3 regions of the Agathobaculum sp. NTUH-O15-33 genome follow, and region 3 is predicted to be linked to each of the others. Evidence: predicted binding sites of a transcription regulator. Region 3 holds the regulator's gene; each other region holds the start of a gene.

Region 1 (4,685 bases), 1.6 Mb from region 3:
GGATTACTTATCCGGCGAACTGCTGACAATCAAGACCTTTGAAAATGTGATAAACGACAAAGCGATCCGATCCATTACCTTTTTTGACGAACAGATCGAGCTGACACAGCCGTAAAATGCATAAATACCGATAGAAAAAGCAAGGATTCACGCGCTCAGGCGCGTAAATCCTTGCTTTTTTCGTTCTTATAAAACCGAAAGCTCAAGCACTTCGGGCGGAAAGCTGGGAACGATCGGCGGGGCGTGCAATTCGGTATCGGCAAGCGACGGCGACAAATGCGAAAGCACCAAATGCAGCTCGCTGCCGCCGCCGTCGCGCGGCGAAAGCAGCAGGCTACCGCCGTGCAGCCGCGCGACGTGCTGCACATACGGCAGGCCAAGGCCGAGCTTTACGTTATCCCGGCCGAGGGCAAGATATTCTTCATAGGAAAAGGGGCGCTGCCAGCCGCTCAGCAAAGTGTCGAACAGGGCCGCGTCCAGCCCGGGGCCGCGGTCGGCCACGGTAACGGAGGGGCGCGCCGGATCGTCGTGCACGGTCACTTCGATCAGGCCGTCCGCCGGCGAAGCCTGCACCGCGTTGGTCAGCAGGTTGTACACCGCGCGGCGGATCAGGTCGGGTTCGGCGATCAGGCGGCACTGTGCGGGCGCGTTGAGCACGATGCGGCGGTTCGTGTGTTCCTGCGTGTTGCGCACCGCCTCGCCGCATAAAACGGAGAGATCCTCCCAGTGCAGGTTGAGCTGCTCGGTGGAAAAGGGTTCGTGCAGCGTGTCGGAGTGGTTGTAGGTGCGCAGCATACGCATGCACTGCCGCCGCATATGCTGGGCAAGCGCGGGGTCGCCCACCTGCTCGATATCGGGCAGGATGGAAAGAAGGAACTGCGCGGTTTGCATGTGCAGCACACGCAGGCTTCCATCGTACTGGACGCGGTCGTCCTTTAAAAATGCCAGAAGCGCGCCCTCGCGGTGCGGCAATAGTTCCAAGCGGTATTCCGCGCCGTCAAGCTCTTCCAAAACCGTTCGCGCAGCTTTTCGTTCGATGCAGTCCCGCAACGCGGCGGCGGCGGTTTCACTCAGCAGCTGATCGACCCGTTCAAGCGGGTGCAGGCCGGTGAGCCGGGCGGCAGCCTGATTGCAAAATTCAATGTGCATCGTCGGCCCGACCATGACGAGAGCCGCATCCGAAAGGGCGGTCCGTCCGAGCAGCGCGCGCAACGTATCACTGTCGAGCTGGGCAAAGAAAGTTTCGGCCATCTTTATCCTCCAAAAATAAGAGAGCGCCAATTTCGTGTGTATAACGGCGTTCCCATGCAGCAATACTATATTTTGTGGCGTACTCTTATTATACCACTACGAACCACAGTATTGCAAAGAAAAATAAACAAAAACCGGCATAGATATGATAAAATTTTCACAAATATTACACCTTGCGGCATAGTGTGGCGATAGTGTATAATAAGAACATCGACAGAGAATCAGTATTTTTTTAGGAGGATCACTGCAAATGGCTATCAAAGTAGGTATCAATGGCTTTGGCCGTATCGGCCGTATGGTTTTCCGCGCGGGTCTGAAGAACCCGAACATCGAGTTCGTCGCGGTTAACGACCCCTTCATGACTCCGGACTACATGGCGTACATGCTCAAGTACGACACCATGCATGGCCGGTACGACGGCACCATCGCTTATGACGACAATTCCATCACCGTAGACGGCAAGAAGGTTCTGTTCTTCGCCGAGATGGATCCCAAGAATATTCCGTGGGGCGAGGCCCAAGCAGACTACGTTGTTGAATCCACCGGCGTTTTCCTGACCAAGGAAAAGGCGCAGGCGCATATCGACGGCGGCGCTAAGAAGGTTATTATGTCCGCTCCGTCCAAGGATGACACGCCGATGTTCGTTATGGGCGTCAATCAGGATACCTACACCAAGGATATGACCTTTGTTTCCAACGCTTCCTGCACCACCAACTGCCTCGCTCCGATCGCCAAGGTTCTGGACGAAGCGTTCGGCATCACCGAAGGCCTGATGACCACCGTTCACTCCGCTACCGGCACCCAGAAGGTCGTTGACGGCCCCTCCAAGAAGGACTGGCGCGGCGGCCGTGCGGCTACCGGCAACATCATTCCTTCCTCCACCGGCGCTGCGAAGGCTGTCGGCAAGGTTTACCCCAAGCTGAACGGCAAGCTGACCGGCATGTCCATGCGCGTTCCGACGCTGGACGTTTCCGTTGTTGACCTGACCTGCAATCTGGCCAAGCCCGCTTCCTACGACGAGATCTGCGCCGCTATGAAGAAGGCTTCCGAGGGCGAGATGAAGGGCATTCTGGGCTACACCGACGAGGACGTTGTTTCCTCCGACTTTCTGGGCGACGAGCGCACCTCCATTTTCGACGCCAAGGCCGGCATCGCGCTGACCGACACGTTCGTCAAGGTCGTTTCCTGGTACGACAACGAATGGGGCTATTCCAACAAGCTGCTGATGCTCATTGAGCACATGGCTTCTGTTGACAACGCCTAAGTGATATAATCAAACACCCGCTTTCCAAATATGGAAAGCGGGTGTTTTTTGCGTTTATACGGGTTTTTGGGCTACCTGTATTGGTTTCCGGGTCATAAATTAGGCAATTAGCTGAATTCGCGTGCAAAATGTCCAAAAACGACTGGATGATTTGTACAGGGAACAGCTTGTTTCCATCTTGACGAAAGTATTTTCATAAAATATAATAAAGATGAAAACAGTACCAGAAATATTAAGGAGGCATAACATGCTGGATCGGGTCAAAGGCGGGCTGATCGTATCCTGTCAGGCGCTGCCGGAGGAGCCGCTGCACTCCTCGTTTATCATGGGACGCATGGCGCGCGCGGCGGAAGAGGGCGGCGCCGTCGGCATCCGGGCGAATACCGCGGCCGATATCGAGGAGATCGCCCGCAACACGGCGCTTCCCATCATCGGCATCGTCAAGCGCGACTATGCGGATACGCCGATTTACATTACGCCCACCCTGTGCGAAATAGAAGAGCTTGCCGCCACGCCCTGCGCCATGATCGCGCTGGACGCGACGGCCCGACCGCGTCACGCGGGGCAGAGTCTGGCGGACTTTGTGAGCGAAGCGCGCCGCACCGCGCCGGGCAAGCTGCTGATGGCGGATATCGCGACGCTGGAAGAGGCGGTACAGGCGGAGGCGCTTGGTTTCGACTGCGTTTCCACCACCCTGATGGGCTATACCGCGCAATCGGAAGGCCATAATATCGCGGACAATGAGTTTGCCCGCCTGCAAGCGATTTTGCAAGCGGTACGGGTGCCGGTCATTGCCGAGGGGCACGTCGATACCCCGGCCAAGGCCAAGCGGTGCTTAGAGCTGGGCGTGCACGCCGTCGTTGTGGGCGGAGCGATCACGCGGCCGCAGCTGATCACAAGATCGTTCGTGGAAGCGATGGCCTGAGCGAAAAAAAGCAAGCATTACCGGTTGAATAATGCTTGCAGCGCTTTTTTTCGGTTTTCACGGCACTTGGGGTCCTCAAGCAGCCGGTACGTGATGGCGTTGATCAAAAACAGCAGCGGGAGCTGCGAATCGATAAAGTTTTCATCCCCGGTCTGGCGGATATCGCCGGCCAGCAGGATCGTATCCGCGATGCGGGCGAGCGGGGCGCGGCGAGCCTGCGTCAGCGCGCAAACATGCGCGCCCACCGATTTGGCGATCTCGCAGGCGCTGACGACCTCGCGCGTTTCGCCGGAGTTGGATACCGCGATGATCAGGTCGCGGTTCGAGAACAGGCTGGTCTGCACCATCATCAGGAAGCTGTCGGTCATCGCGGTCGAGGTAAAGCCCATTTGCACCAGCCGCATGTTGAATTCGTTGGCCGTCAGGCCCGAGCTGCCCAGACCGAAGATCAGGATTTTTTTCGCGCTGTGGATTTGCGCGGTGAATAGGTCGAGGTCGGCGGCGGTCACCAGTTCGGACGCGGCTTCCAGCGTGCGCTGGTAATAGTGGCACATGCGCTGCATGGTCTCCTCGGGCGCCTGCATGGGCGCGCCTTCGGCGGATAAAAGCGTTTGAAATTCAATATAATTGCGGTAAGCAAGCTTCTGGCAAAACCGGGTAAGCGTCGAATTCGAGGTGCCGGTCGCTTGCGCCAGTTCCATACTAGAGATACCGGCCGCTTCTGCAGGATGGGCGGTAATGTATGCGGCGATCCGCTGTTCGCTCTTGGATAGCCGGTTTCCATAGACCTGCAACCGGTTTTGAAAACTGAGATCAGCCATGTTCACCCTCCTGTTCATCAGTCCCTACACATCATGATAGTATACGGCGCGCCGGATTGCAACAGAAAAGTGGAAAATAGCATGGTTCCCTGTCGGACAAAGCGTTTTCGCAGCGCTTTTAAAATACGATCACACATAAAAAGGAGATTTCATCATGAGTAACGAGATTCAGGTCGGCGTAATCGGTTTTGGCCAGATGGGTCAGGTACATGCGGGCATTTACAACAAGCTGCCGGGCGTAAAGCTTGCCGCGGTGTGTGAGTATAGCGACGAGCGGCGCGCCGAGGCGGAAAAGCAATACGGCTGCAAAACCTACAAGGAATACAAGGACCTGCTGGAAGATCCCTCGATCGAGGCCGTATCGATCGTTTTGCCGGACAACATGCACCGCGAGGCGGTTGAGATCGCGGTGAAAAACCGCAAG
Region 2 (4,685 bases), 1.0 Mb from region 3:
TGGTCGGCCACGTCGCGCGCAAATTCCATTTCGTGGGTCACGATGATCATGGTGGTATGCTGATCGGAGAGCTCGCGGATTACGCGCAGCACCTCGCCGGTCAACTCGGGGTCGAGGGCGGAGGTCGGCTCGTCAAAGCAGAGGATGTCCGGGCTCAGGGCGAGCGCGCGGGCGATCGCCACGCGCTGCTGCTGGCCGCCGGATAGCTGATGCGGGTAGTGCGACATGCGGCCCGACAGGCTCATCTGATCGAGCAAACGAATGGCGTTTTGCTCAATTTCCGCGTGGATTTCCTTTTTGTTTTGCTTATAATCGGGGCGCTCCTGCGCGAGAAGCAGGCTGGCCAGCATCACGTTTTCCAGCGCCGTGTACTGCGGAAACAGGTTGAAGGATTGGAACACCATGCCGAAATGCAAACGTTTTTTGCGAATCGCGGCGTCCGATTGGCCCGCGGGGTCGTTCGCGTCAAACAGCGTTTCGCCGTTTACGATGATCTGGCCCGCGTCCGGCGTTTCCAGAAAGTTCAGGCAGCGCAACAGCGTCGTCTTGCCCGAGCCGCTCGATCCGATGATTGCGAGGGCCTGTCCGCGTTCAAGAGAAAAGCTGATATCCTTTAATACATCGGTCGAGCCAAAGCTTTTGTTGATATTTTTTATTTCTAAAATAGGCATATGGGCCCTCCCTTAGCGGAAATAATCGAGTTTTTTCTCCAACCGGCTGAGCAGCACGGTGAGCACGCCGTTAAAGATCAAATAGTATATCGCGGTGAAGAATAACGGCCATATCGCGCCCGAAATGCCCTGCGAGCCCTTCATAAAGGCCTGTCCGGCCCAGATGATCTCTTGCAGCGCGATGATGCGGGCGAGCGAGGTGTCCTTGACCAGCGTGATGATTTCGTTGGACATGGGCGGCACGATGCGCTTGATCATTTGCAGCAGCGTGATGCGAAAGAAAATCTGGCTTCTGGTCATGCCGAGCACCAGCCCGGCTTCCTGCTGGCCCTTGGGCACGCCCTGAATGCCGCCGCGGTAAATTTCGGAAAAATAACAGGCGTAATTGATGATGAAGGCCACGGAGGAGGCGAAGAAACGGCCGCCCTCGCCGCCGCCCCAGATCGGGTTTTTCAGCACCAGACCGGGGAAGTAATAAATAATCAGCAGCTGGATCATCAGGGGCGTGCCGCGGATGATCCACACGAAAACCTTTGTGAGGTAGCGCAGCGGGCGGAAGCCCGACATGGAGCCGAAGGAGATGATGAGACCCAGCGGGATCGCGCCGAGCAGCGTGATGAAAAACAGCTTGAGCGTTTGCAAAAAACCGATATTCAGCGCATGCGTCACGATGGGCAATTGATCGAGAATCGTTTGCATGGGTTCCTCCTGTCTTGTCGTATTTTTGCGGGACGTGGAAAAAGGGCGCGTTGCAAAATCAGTTGCAGCGCGCCTTTGCTCGTAATTGTCATCCAGAGCGAAGCGTAAGGAGCGCGCGCGGACGCGCGGCCCTTATTGCAACGCTTTCTGTAGTCGATCCGTCTTTACTGCTCGATGAGCATCGCCTGTACGCTGTAGGTCTCGGCGGTTTTCTGGATGCTGCCGTCCGCGTAGCTGGCGGCGAAGAAATCGTTCAGCGCGGCGGCAAGGTCGCTGCCCTTGCGGAAGCCCACGCCGTACTCTTCGCTGTTCAGGCCCACGGTATAAGTAAGGTTGGCATAGCTCGTGCCTTCGCCCACCATCGCGGCGGCCATCAGGGAGTCGATCACGGCGGCGTCCGAGGTGCCGGCGGCAACCTCCATCAGCGCGTCGGCCTGCGCGGTAACGGGCGTGTAGTTGTAGCCCAGCGCGCTGACCTCGGCCTCGCCCGCGGAACCGGATTCCACGGCAAAGTTCAGATCCTTGCAGCTTTCCACGGTCTGGTACTGATCGGCCTTGTCCGCGGGAACGACCACAACCTGCGCGTTGTTGCAGTAGGGCTTGGAGCATTCCATGCTGCTGGTGACTTCGTCCGTCAGCGTCATGCCGTTCCAGACACAGTCGATGGTCTTGCCTTCCAGCTCCATGATCTTATTGTCCCAGTTGATCTCGCTGAACTCTACCTTAACGCCAAGGCTCTCGGCAAAGGCGGTTGCCATGTCGGCGTCAAAACCGATCCAGTTGCCGCTGTCGTCCTTGTAGTCCATCGGCTTAAAGTCGGTGATGCCGACAACGAGCGTGCCCTTGTCTTTAATGTAAGCGAGATCGCTGTCGGCCGCGGTAGTGTCCTCCGGCTGGCCCGCGTCCGGCGCAGTGGCGTCCTCGGCGGGCTTGGAGCCGCAGCCGGCGAGCAGGGTCGCGCACATCGTGCCCGCGAGCAGCAGGCTCAGAAATTTCTTGGTCTTCATAAAGTCCTCCTATTGATGTTTTCCGTAAAAGTCATTTATCATTGTACCACTTTACCGGAGAAAATCAAGCCTTTTCTGCATTTTGACGCTTTTATGCGTCCGGCTCAAGAACCCCCGCGCCGCAGCGCGCGATCAAATGGAAAATTGAAGCGAAGCTTTAATTTGACAAAAAAGCGGGAGCGTGTATCTCGCTTTTTTAACAAACCGGCGGAGAAGTGTGTCCCAAAGGGCGCGCGCCGGAGCCGGAATGCTCGATCGCAAGCGTGGTTGCGATCGAAGGCTGGAGAAAATCAAGCCTTTTCTGCATTTTGACGCTTTTATGCGTCTGTCCGCAAGATATCCGCTTGACCGTGCAGGGGGAGCGAGTATAATAAGTAGCACATGGATTGTTAAATAAAAAACGAGGAGGCTTTTTTGCATGGACTATAAGCAAATGTACCAGAACAAACTGACCACAGCGGCCGAGGCCGCGCGGGTCGTCAAGTCGGGCGATTGGGTCGATTACGGCTGGTGCACGGGTACGCCGGTAGCGCTGGACAAGGCGCTGGCCGCGCGTATGGACGAACTGAGCGATATCAATTTTCACGGCGGTATTTTAATGTGGCAGCCCGAGGTGTTCAAGATCCCGCACGTGGAGGACAAGATCACGTGGAACTCTTGGCACATGGGCGGCATCGAGCGCAAGGCCTGCACGGCGGGCTTCGGCTACTATGCCGCGCTGCGCTATTCCGAGCTGCCGCGCTGGTACCGCGAAAACGTGCGGCATAACGATGTGGTCATGATCCAAGTCGCCCCGATGGACGATCACGGCTATTTCAGCTTTGGCCCGAACGCCTCCCATTTAAAGGCCGTATGCGAAATATCCGATACCGTCATCGTCGAGGTCAACCGGAACATGCCGCGCTGTTTGGGCGGTTTTGAGGAAGCGGTGCACATCACGGATGTCGATATGATCGTCGAGGGCGAAAACCCGCCGATCGCCGAAATGGGCGCGGGCGGCGCGCCGACCGACGTCGACCGCAAGGTGGCCGAGCTGATCGTGGAGGAAATCCCGAACGGCGCGTGCTTGCAGCTGGGTATCGGCGGCATGCCGAATACCGTCGGTTCGATGATCGCCGAATCCGATCTTAAGGATCTGGGCGTACATACCGAGATGTATGTGGACGCGTTTGTGGATATCGCGAAGGCGGGCAAGATCAACGGCTCGCAAAAGTCGATCGACAAGGGCCGTCAGGTGTTCGCCTTCGGCGCGGGCACCAAGAAGCTTTACGACTATGTCAATAACAATCCCCAGTGCATGGCGGCGCCGGTGTCCTATACCAACGATTCGCGCGTCATTTCGCAGATCGATAACTTTATTTCCATCAACAACGCGGTGGACGTCGACCTGTTCGGTCAGGTCAACGCGGAGACCGCGGGCGTCAAGCAGATCTCCGGCGCGGGCGGCCAGCTCGATTTTGTGCTGGGCGCGTACCTGTCCGAGGGCGGCAAGAGCTTTATTTGCTGTTCCTCTACCTTTCAGCAAAAGGACGGTTCGCTGGCCAGCCGTATCCGCCCGACGCTGGCGGACGGCTCGGTCGTCACGGACGCGCGCCCCTGCGTGCACTGGTTCGTCACCGAGTACGGCAAGGTCAATTTAAAGGGCCTGTCCTCCTGGCAGCGCGCCGAAGCGCTCATTTCGGTCGCGCACCCGGATTTCCGCGAGCAGCTCATTCAGGACGCGGAAAAAATGCGCATCTGGAAGCGTTCCAATAAGCGGTAAACTGATTTAATACGAAAGGAGCTGCGACGAAACGAGTTTCGTCGCAGCTCCGGTGTTTTGGAGGCTCACTGTGCTCGCAATATCATGCGCGGCAGTAGCCGCGAGAGAAACTTTGCGCCGCCCTTTTGTGATACAACCCATTTGCCATGGTACCGTACCGGGAGCCAAGGGACTGACGTGGACGGGCGCTCCGCTCGGCCGGACCGGCCTGTTTCACGCGCCCACGTTTGCTGGCGCTTCGTTTTCGGCGGGCTGGGTCAGCCCGCCCTACCCGATAGGCGGGCGGCTCGCCTTTCAGTGTATAATTTGTAGCATGTAGATGGAGGATTACACAAATGGGTATGGCAAAGAAAATCAGAACGGTGCTGTTGGAGCGGGATATGACGATTAAGGAGCTTGCCACAAGGATTGGGACGAATGGAAACAACCTGAGCAATAAGCTGGCACGTGATAATTTTTCTGAAAAAGAGCTTCGCGAGATCGCGGCAGCGTTAGACTGTGATTATGATGGGATTTTTACGCTGAAAGATAGCGGAAAGACGATAT
Region 3 (4,685 bases):
TCCAGCTATTGCTTTATCAATGTCGATCCCGAATTCCCGCAGCGCTGCAAGGCGCAGGGCGGCGGTATCATTGTGGGCGGCGCGAATTACGGGCAGGGCTCCTCGCGCGAGCACGCGGCGCTGGTGCCGCTCTATCTGGGGGTTAAGGCCGTGCTGTGCAAGTCCTTCGCGCGCATTCACAAGGCAAATCTGGTCAACTCCGGCATTTTGCCGCTGACCTTTGCGGACCCTGCCGATTACGATGCCGTAAGTCTTGCGGACGAGATCACGCTGCCCCATGTGCGTGAGGAGATCGAAAGCGGCGCGCAGGTAACGGTACAGTGCGGCGGCCGCACCTTTAAGGCCGACTGCGAGGTATCGGACCGTCAGCGCGGCGCGCTGCTCGCGGGCGGCACGCTCAATTTTGCCAAGCAGCAAAATGCGTAAAACCTGAAAACTTGACAGATCACTGAAAACTTGTTAAAATAATATCAATTTAGTGGAAGGATACAGACCATGTCTATTGACCAGTCCATCATCAAAAAATTTGAAGCAGTCGTCGAAAGCCAGCTGAGGCGCATCGAAGAAATGAAGGCGCAGGACGACTTTATCGATTACCAGAAGCTAGACAAACTTATCATCGGCGTTTGCGGGGGCGACGGCATCGGCCCCATGATCACCGCGATGTCCCAGCACGCGCTTGAGGTGCTGCTGGCGGACAAGGTAAAGGCCGGCAAGATTGAATTCCGCGTGATCGACGGCCTGACCATTGAGCGCCGCGCCGAGCTTGGCTGCGCGATCCCGCCGGATACGCTGGAAGAACTCAAGAAGTGCCACGTCATCCTCAAGGGGCCGACCACCACGCCGCGCAAGGGCGATCCGTGGCCCAATGTGGAATCCGCGAACGTTGCCATGCGCAAGGCGCTGGACCTTTTTGCGAATGTGCGTCCGGTCAAGGTGCCCGAGCTGGGCATCGATTGGACCTTCTACCGCGAAAACACCGAGGGCGGCTACGCCGTCGGCTCGCAGGGCGTTCAAATCGCGGACGACCTGTTTCTGGATTTTACCGTTGCGACCGCGCAAGGCTGTGAGCGCATCGCGCGTTTGGCCTTTGACTATGCGGCAAAGACCGGCAAAAACCGCGTTTCCTGCGTGACCAAGGCGAATATTATCAAAACCACGGATGGCAAATTCCTTGATACCTGCCAGCGTGTGGCGCAGGAATATCCGCAGGTCGTGTTCGATGATTGGTATATCGACATCATGACCGCGAAGCTGCTGGATGAAAAGCGCCGCCGCGACTTTAAGGTCGTTGTGCTGCCCAACCTCTACGGCGATATCATCACCGACGAGGCTGCCGAAATCCAAGGCGGCGTGGGCACGGCGGGTTCTGCCAATATCGGCAAGCGCTACGCCATGTTCGAGGCCATTCACGGTTCCGCGCCCCGCATGGTGCAGGAAGGCCGCGCGCAGTACGCCGATCCGTCGTCCGTTTTGCGCGCCTCCGTCATGCTGCTGGAGCATATTGGAGAAGTGGAACTGGCGAAAAAGCTTGAGCGCGCGCTCGACATCTGCATTTTTGAAGAGAAGAAATACGTGGTCACCGGCCGTGATACCGGCTGCACCGCGCAGGAATTCACCGATTACGTGCTGGAGACTGTGTCTGCCCTGTAATCGTGTGGCCGGGAGAGAGGATGAGTGCCTGTGGAACGCAAGCAAGAAGTATCAAAAGCAGTGATCCGGCGCTTGCCTCGTTATTATCGCAACATCAGCGAGCTCAAGGGCGAAGGCGTACAGCGCATTTCCTCCCGCGCGCTCGCCGAGCGTATGGGGTTGACCGCATCGCAGATCCGGCAGGACTTTAACTGCTTCGGCGGTTTTGGCCAGCAAGGCTACGGCTACAATGTCGATAAGCTGTTGGAGGAGTTGGGCGCGATTCTCGGCCTGCAGGATCAGCGCACCGCTATTCTAATCGGCGCGGGCAATCTGGGCCGCGCGCTGCTCAATAACTTCGATTTTGCCGCGAGCGGTTTTCGCCTGCTCTGTGCGTTTGACGCCGATCCGGAGCTGGTCGGCCGTAAGTTCGGCGGCCATGAGGTACGCGACGCATCGGGCTTGTTCGACTATGTCGCCCGGCGGGGGCCCGATGTTGCCGTGCTGACGATTCCGCGCGGACGCTCGCCCGAATTGGCGCGCGATCTGGTCGATCACGGGATCAGCGGCCTGTGGAACTTCACGGGAGAAGATTTGCATCTGGAAGGTCTGGGCATTCCGGTGGAAAACGTGCACCTGTCCGACAGTCTGATGACGCTTTGTCATTTGATCGGTCAGGAAAAACAAGAATAACAAAACGCCAACCTTATCGGTGCAGTTCATGCCCGATAAGGTTGGCGTTTTTCTTATAAAAGGAGAAACTCGACCGCGCTGCGCTGTTCGCCGATCTGTCCGTCGAGGAAGATCTCCCACGTATCCGCGCCAGCCGAACGGTATTCGGAGGACGAACCGATTGTGCGCCATGGAAAATAATAAGCCGCCAGCCGGTTGCCGAGCATTCGCTGTATAAATAAGCCGTTTTGCATGCAGCAGGATAGCACGGCGGCGTCCTCGCTCGCTTTTTTGCGGCGGAAAAACGCCGGGCGAAGATAGCGCCAATGGCATTCACGGATTTCGGGTCCAAGCCGGTAAGCGTCCAAGGCGAACTGATAAAGCGCATAGTGCTCGTTCGCCAGCGCGCTGGGGCGCGGGTGGGCCTCGGCGGCTTGCCGGCAATCAAAATCCATTGGCAGCCCAAGCAGCGTGTGTAGCGCGGGTAGAAAAAGATCAAGCGTGGTTCGGTTGAAAGCCGCCGAAGAGCAGTGGATCGCGCCGCCGTCCGACCAGTAAAGGTCAAGGCGGCTATAGAGCAGCTCGGTGATCAGCGCGGCGTAACGAAGCTGATCCCGCCGGATGCAGACCGGTGTGATCCCTGTATCGCCTTCGCGGCAGAGCAGCAGAATCTCGCCGTCGCGAACCGCCAGCATATATTCGACGCTCTTCTTTTGGTAGGGCAGCGCGGGCACGAACAGGAGATGTTCCAGTGACAATCCCTGCTTCAGCCAGAACTCTAAATGCGGGCGGTAGAGGGGCTGGATCTCGCCCTCGTCCCAAATGCGTACCGGCCAATCCCGCAGCGTCGGCGCGCCGTCGATCTTTTCTATCATAGCAGTATCCTTTGTCTTAGATCTTTTCAAGCACGTACGGCGTCGTCTGGTAAACGTAGTAATTGAGCCAGTTGGTGTAGAATAGGTATGCGGTGGATTTCCATGTGACCAGAATTTCGTTCGTGGGGTCGTCGTTGCGGAAATAGTGGCGCGGCACCTGCGGGGTCATGCCTTTGGCGAGGTCGCGCTCGTATTCCAGCTTTAAGGTGTCCGAATCGTATTCGGAATGACCAAGCACATAGATCTGCCGGCCGTTCATGGCTTCGACGATGTAAACGCCGGCCTCGTTCGATTCAGCCAGCAGGCGCAGCCGGTCGTCCGCGCGGATATCCTCTGCCCGAATCTCGGTGTGCCGGGAGTGCGGCGCCCAAAAGACATTGTCGAACCCGCGCATGAGCGGTTCCTTGGGGTAAAGCACATGGTGCTGGAACACGCCGGACATCTTTTGCGGCAGCGGATATTTGGGCACGCCGTAATGGTGGTATAGGCCCGCCTGCGCGCCCCAGCAAATGTGCAGGGTGGAATGCACGTGCGATTTGGACCAGTCCATGATCTCGCACAGCTCATCCCAGTAATCGACCTCTTCAAACGCCATGTTTTCAATCGGCGCGCCGGTGATGATAAAGCCGTCGTACTTTAAATGACGGATGTCGTCAAAGGTTTTATAAAAGGTAAGTAAATGATCCTCCGGCGTGTTTTTGGACTGATAGGACTTGGTTTGGATCAGATCGACCTCGATCTGGAGCGGGGTGTTGGACAGGCAGCGCAAGATCTGCGTTTCCGTCACGATCTTCAGCGGCATCAGGTTGAGCAGTGCGATGCGCAGCGGCCGGATATCCTGCGTCATGGCGCGGTGTTCGGTCATGACAAAAATATTTTCGCTTTCTAAAATGGCGCGCGCCGGCAGGCTGTCGGCTATTTTGATCGGCAAGCGGAGTCCCTCCTTTGCAAATGCGGTATTATCTACCTGTGATTATAGCAGAATGTGAACCTGTTCACAAGTATCACGGTCATAAATCCGGCCGCCCCTTCATAGGTTTGTCCTATGAGGAGGGACGTTTATGGACATGGACGGGGCCAGAGGCCTGAGCAGCGCGGAAGTGGAAAAATCGCGGCAGAAGCACGGCGCAAACGAACTGACACAGGGAGAAAGGCAGAGCTTTCTTCGGCAGTTTTTAGCGAGCTTCGGCGATCCGATCATAAAGATCCTGCTCGCCGCGCTGGCGATCAACGTAATTCTATTGTTTCGGGAGGCAAATTGGTTTGAATCGGTCGGCATTGCGCTGGCGATCTTTTTGGCGACTTTTGTATCAACGCTTTCGGAATACGGCAGCGAGTCGGCTTTTTTAAAGCTGCAAGAGGAGGCCGCCGCCGCGCGGTGCCGGGTACGGCGCAGCGGGTTGGTGACCGAAATACCGATCGGCGAGCTGGTGGTGGGCGATATCGTGCTGCTGCAAGCGGGGGAAGGGATTCCCGCGGATGGTAGGCTGGTTTCGGGCTGGCTTT

What was found. The regulator Rex, encoded in region 3, represses fermentation and respiration genes when NADH is low (regulators of the CRP and FNR family bind a similar motif). The targets are predictions, from matches to a motif close to ATTGTTAANNNNTTAACAAT.
Region 1: the regulator Rex is predicted to act here: its motif matches at 1,396-1,415, upstream of gap (type I glyceraldehyde-3-phosphate dehydrogenase).
Region 2: the regulator Rex is predicted to act here: its motif matches at 2,763-2,782, upstream of RWV98_RS06180 (butyryl-CoA:acetate CoA-transferase).

Annotation. Positions count from the first base shown of each region.
Region 1 is NZ_CP136187.1:3,836,241-3,840,925, reverse strand. It holds gene RWV98_RS18590 (DUF4179 domain-containing protein) at 1-115, shown strand, start outside; gene RWV98_RS18585 (sensor histidine kinase) at 187-1,251, opposite strand; gene gap (type I glyceraldehyde-3-phosphate dehydrogenase) at 1,502-2,515, shown strand; gene RWV98_RS18575 (N-acetylmannosamine-6-phosphate 2-epimerase) at 2,763-3,440, shown strand; gene RWV98_RS18570 (MurR/RpiR family transcriptional regulator) at 3,458-4,261, opposite strand; gene RWV98_RS18565 (Gfo/Idh/MocA family protein) at 4,416-4,685, shown strand, end outside.
Region 2 is NZ_CP136187.1:1,178,089-1,182,773, forward strand. It holds gene RWV98_RS06165 (amino acid ABC transporter ATP-binding protein) at 1-671, opposite strand, end outside; gene RWV98_RS06170 (amino acid ABC transporter permease) at 684-1,370, opposite strand; gene RWV98_RS06175 (transporter substrate-binding domain-containing protein) at 1,535-2,377, opposite strand; gene RWV98_RS06180 (butyryl-CoA:acetate CoA-transferase) at 2,796-4,139, shown strand; gene RWV98_RS06185 (helix-turn-helix domain-containing protein) at 4,475-4,685, shown strand, end outside.
Region 3 is NZ_CP136187.1:2,199,684-2,204,368, reverse strand. It holds gene RWV98_RS10930 (aconitate hydratase) at 1-426, shown strand, start outside; gene RWV98_RS10925 (isocitrate/isopropylmalate family dehydrogenase) at 496-1,653, shown strand; gene RWV98_RS10920 (redox-sensing transcriptional repressor Rex) at 1,684-2,325, shown strand; gene RWV98_RS10915 (hypothetical protein) at 2,379-3,179, opposite strand; gene metA (homoserine O-acetyltransferase MetA) at 3,196-4,110, opposite strand; gene RWV98_RS10905 (calcium-translocating P-type ATPase, PMCA-type) at 4,241-4,685, shown strand, end outside.